2 regions of the Butyrivibrio sp. FC2001 genome follow, and region 2 is predicted to be linked to the other one. Evidence: riboswitches for the same ligand, from Rfam matches in the RefSeq annotation. Region 2 holds a riboswitch; the other holds the start of a gene.
The links. A riboswitch is a leader RNA that binds a small molecule or an ion and turns the genes downstream of it on or off. The one in region 2 is predicted to bind thiamine pyrophosphate.
Positions count from the first base shown of each region.

Region 1: it holds a riboswitch for thiamine pyrophosphate, as region 2 does, so the genes downstream of both, thiW (energy coupling factor transporter S component ThiW) here and G601_RS0109025 (energy-coupled thiamine transporter ThiT) in region 2, are expected to answer to the same signal.

Region 1 is NZ_KE384133.1:164,949-167,349, reverse strand. It holds gene G601_RS0118400 (lysozyme inhibitor LprI family protein) at 1-608, shown strand, start outside; TPP riboswitch at 706-810, shown strand; gene thiW (energy coupling factor transporter S component ThiW) at 977-1,522, shown strand; gene thiM (hydroxyethylthiazole kinase) at 1,523-2,296, shown strand; gene thiD (bifunctional hydroxymethylpyrimidine kinase/phosphomethylpyrimidine kinase) at 2,278-2,401, shown strand, end outside.
Region 2 is NZ_AUJH01000015.1:32,051-34,451, reverse strand. It holds gene asnA (aspartate--ammonia ligase) at 1-997, shown strand, start outside; TPP riboswitch at 1,122-1,220, shown strand; gene G601_RS0109025 (energy-coupled thiamine transporter ThiT) at 1,282-1,977, shown strand; gene addA (helicase-exonuclease AddAB subunit AddA) at 2,035-2,401, opposite strand, start outside.

The sequences.
Region 1 (2,401 bases), on a different contig from region 2:
TTAAGATAGTACCTCTTGATGAGCTGAAGAAGGCAGAGGAGGAAAAGCTTACCTCCATCGGTGCTACTGATGAAATACGTGCAGGCAAAGCCCTTGAGTATACTGAGATAGATCCTGCCATCTATGGTGGTGATGGTAATTCAGCAGATAGTGCTTCATCAGAGAATAATGATGTTATAGATTATGATACGATCAAAGACGATGGAACAATCCAGAGCGAGCTTGCTATGGTTGAGCAGAGCTATCAGGAATATGTAAACATGGATTGGAGCATCATGACCCAGTCAGAGATGAGCATCACCGCTGAGGAGATATTTAATCTCTGGGATACAGAGCTTAACTCTCTGTGGAGCAGACTCACCAAGACCGTATCTCCCGAGAAGAAGGAAGAGCTTCTTGCAGACCAACGCTCCTGGATAAAGGAGAAGGAAGCAGCAATTAAAAAAGCCGGTGATGCAGCTGATGGTGGCAGCATAAGACCTATGATTGAAAACGAAGTGGCCTATGACTACACAAGACAGCGCGTTTACTATCTCGCAGGTGTTTTGGCCAAGGCGCGTGGTGAAAGCTTCGAGATTCCTGCAATAGTTCAGGAAAGCTTTGACTGACGTTAATTATCTGTTTGGTAAAAATTTTTAAAAGTTGTAAGAAAAGATATTGCGCAAAACTGATAATTGATGTATAAAATGCAAGTAAATTAAATATATCAACAGACGGGAGCTTGTATAACAGGCTGAGAGGAAGGTGCGACCTTCGACCGATAACCTGATTTGGATAATGCCAACGTAGGGATGCCTGAGTTAGATAGTTTATACGAGGATGAATTTCGCGGAAGCAACAAAACAGGTTGCTTCCGCTTTTTGCGTGAAAGGTAGAGCCATGCAGTGCAATTTGTGAAAATGCTTGCATTTTCGAATTTGTGACTACCTTTCACGCAAGAAATTATACGCCCCCGTCTGAGACAGGAGAAAAAAGGATGAAAAAAAGTAACTATCTGCTAAGGCTGGTGACTCTGGCCATGTTCGTGGCTCTGGGCGTTGTGATATCGCCTATACTGCGCGTTGAGGGTATGTGTCCAATGGCACATCTTATCAACATTACCTGTGCGGTCTTCATGGGACCTGCATACGCGCTTCTGTGCGCACTTCTTATAGGAATCATCAGAATGATGATCATGGGGATTCCGCCCCTTGCTCTTACGGGAGCGGTTTTCGGAGCAACTCTTTCAGGAGTTTTCTACAAATTATCCAAAGGAAAAATAATAGCGGCTGTACTTGGCGAGATCATTGGAACAGGACTCATAGGTTCCATAGTGTCCTACCCGGTAATGACATATCTCTGGGGAAAGGAGGGACTGACCTGGTTCTTCTATGTGCCCTCATTCCTCATGGGAACACTTATAGGTGGAAGCATAGCATTTTTGCTTTTATTAAAGCTTCAGGCATCAGGGGCGCTTGTGAAAATACAGTCCAGTTTAAGGGACATTGATTCTTCAAAAACTGACAAGGAGCAGACAGCATAAATGGCAGAGCTGATTCATTGCATTACAAATCCTATATCCATGACCCAGTGCGCAAACACCGTACTGGGCCTTGGGGCAAAGCCCATCATGGCAGAGCATCCGATGGAGGTAAGGGAGATAACTGAGGTGGCAGCAGCACTTCTTATTAACACCGGAAATATCTCTGACAGCAGGATGGAGGCCATGAAAATCTCTTTTGATACAGCACTTGAAAAGGAGATACCCATAGTGGTTGATGCTGTGGGAGTTGCGTGCTCGAAGCTTAGAAGGAAATTCGTATTAGAGCTGATCAGCAAAAAGCAGGGGACCTTCCTTCTCATAAAGGGCAACTACTCAGAGATTAAGGCCTTTGCAGAGGAGACCTACAGAGGGAAGGGCGTCGATGCTGACGATAGCCTGCCTCCCAATGAGATAAGGGATATCTCAAAGGAGCTATCCATCACTTTCAATGCGGTAATTCTTGCAACAGGCGCAAAGGACATAATCGCCGACGGTGAGCAGACATTTTATGTAAGTGATGGCAATCCCATGTTGGGACAGATCACGGGAACGGGCTGCATGCTCGGTGTGGTCTGTGCCACTTTCCTTTCAAGAAAGCCCATGACAGAGTCTGTGATTAAGGCCTGCGGATTCTTTGGAAGAGCAGGAGAGGTGGCCTTTGAGAAGGTGCAGGACAGGGAAGGAAAGGTTGGAGGCGGAAGCTTTCTGATGGAGCTCTTAAATGCAATATATCTCATGGATGACAAGGAGGAAAAGTGGATAGAGAAAAACTGAAGCTATACCTGGTTACAAACAGTGATGGCATGACGGAGGAGGATTTTTTATACAGGATCGAGGAGGCCATAAAGGGAGGCGTCACCATAGTTCAGATCCGTGAAA
Region 2 (2,401 bases):
TATTCCTAAGGATTATACGTCAGCATTAAACCTCCACGACACACAGGTCGGCATCAAAACAGTTAAAGACTTTTTTCAGAATACACTTTCTGAGAATTTAAATCTTCTTCGTGTTACTGCCCCTTTATTTGTGGCACCCGAGTCAGGTCTTAATGACAATCTTAATGGTGTTGAGCGTCCCGTTGCCTTTGATATCAGGGAAGAGGACGAGCGAGAGGCAGAAATTGTACACTCTCTTGCTAAGTGGAAACGTTACGCTCTTAAAAAATATGGTTTCAAGGTTGGAGAAGGTCTCTACACAGATATGAACGCCATAAGAAGGGATGAGATTCCGGATAATATCCACTCCGTGTTCGTAGATCAATGGGACTGGGAGAAAGCTATCAGCAAGGAAGACCGCAATTTCGACTTCCTTAAGGAAACAGTCCGCACTATATATAAGGTTCTTAGAAAAACCGAGAAATATATGTCAATCCAGTACGATTATATTGAGGAAATTCTTCCCCACGACATATTCTTCATCACCTCTCAGGAGCTTGAGGATATGTATCCCGGAAAAGACGCCAAGGAGCGTGAATACCTCATCACTAAGGAAAAGGGTGCAGTTTTCATCATGCAGATCGGTGATCTTCTGGCATCAGGCGAGAAGCATGACGGAAGAGCTCCGGACTACGATGACTGGGCACTCAACGGTGATATCCTTGTTTACTACCCTGTTCTTGATATAGCTCTCGAGCTTTCATCAATGGGTATCCGTGTAGATGAGAATTCCTTAAAGACACAGCTTGAGAAAGCAGGATGTACTGAGCGTGCTAAGCTTCCTTTCCAGAAGGCAATCCTTGAAAAGAAGCTTCCCTATACAATAGGTGGCGGTATCGGTCAGTCAAGACTTTGCCTTTTCTTCCTTAGAAAGGCTCACATCGGTGAAGTACAGTGTTCTCTTTGGGCTGAGGATTACACCGATTATGCAAGAGAGCATGGAATTCCGCTTCTATAATATAGTAAGCTTTAGTGATTGATTCTGAGTATTTGTGAGCATTTAAGATTGTATGAAATCTTATTGACAAACTTGGAAAAATATCATTAAATGAAGTCGTCTAAGAAAAATAAATATTTTTATAATAATTTGCTAGGGGAGCTTTGCTGAGATGATGGATTTCCATCGACCCTCATTACTTGAACCGGTTAATACCGGCGTAAGGAAGCATTTATCTATTATCGTAATACGATTTTTGATGAATACCAGACCTCCTCGTAGCAAAAATGCGAGGAGGTTTTGTTATGTCATTTTTTTTAACTCAGGTAGAAGATACTTATGAGCTGACTTCCGGGGGATATGGTCTGCTGGTTGTTCTTCTTATTCTCTCACTGGTTGCAGCATGCTTTTTCACAGGAAAAGATCAGAAAAACCATTTTTCAGTAAAGATGCTCGTGTTTGCTTCAATGGGCGTCACTCTGGCGATGGTTACTTCTATGATAAAGATATTTAAAATGCCTATGGGTGGTTCCATAACCCTTTTTTCAATGTTCTTCATTACATTTGTCGGATACCTGTATGGCACAAGAGCCGGCCTGACCTCAGCACTTGCTTATGGTCTTTTGCAGCTCATAATAGAGCCTTATATAATCAGTATTCCTCAGCTTGTATGTGACTATTTCCTGGCCTTCGGAGCGCTTGGCCTCTCCGGACTTTTCCACAATAAAAAGTACGGAATGATAAGCGGCTATGTTGTAGGTATCTTAGGACGCCTTTTCTTCTCAGTGCTTTCAGGCGTTATCTTCTTCGGTCAGTATGCTGCTGATTATGGAATGCAGCCCTTCACATACTCACTTGCTTATAACGGCCTTTATATTGGCTCAGAGGGTATCCTTACAATCGCACTTTTAAGTGTACCTGCTGTAAGACATGCCCTTAAGAGAATTAAGCACATGGCAAATGAGAGTGATGTAAGAGACCGCTTCTCAAAGGCAGCTTAAAGTTTATATAATATAAGAAACCGGATAGCGTTAAATCAGCGCTATCCGGTTTCTTATTTAAAGAGATATTGTTTCACCCAGGGTGAAGGAGTAGATGATTCTCTCCTTTACCGTTTTATGTGTTATGGACTCAAGAGCTTTTTGATAGTAATCAAGCTGAACCGAATATCTGTCCACCAGTTCTCTTCCCTCTCTTACCTTATCAGTCTTGTAATCCAGAAGGACAAGTCCGTCATCCTCTTCAAACCAGACGTCGATGATACCCTGAATAAGAACTCTCTCAGACTCAGGGAATTCTGCGTCAATCTTATTTGCTTCTATTCCAAGCATGAATGGAGATTCTCTGTGAAGCTTTCCTGCATCGTGGGCAGCCTTCATGCGCTTTCCCGTATCACTGTTATAAAAGGCAAGGATATCGGCATTA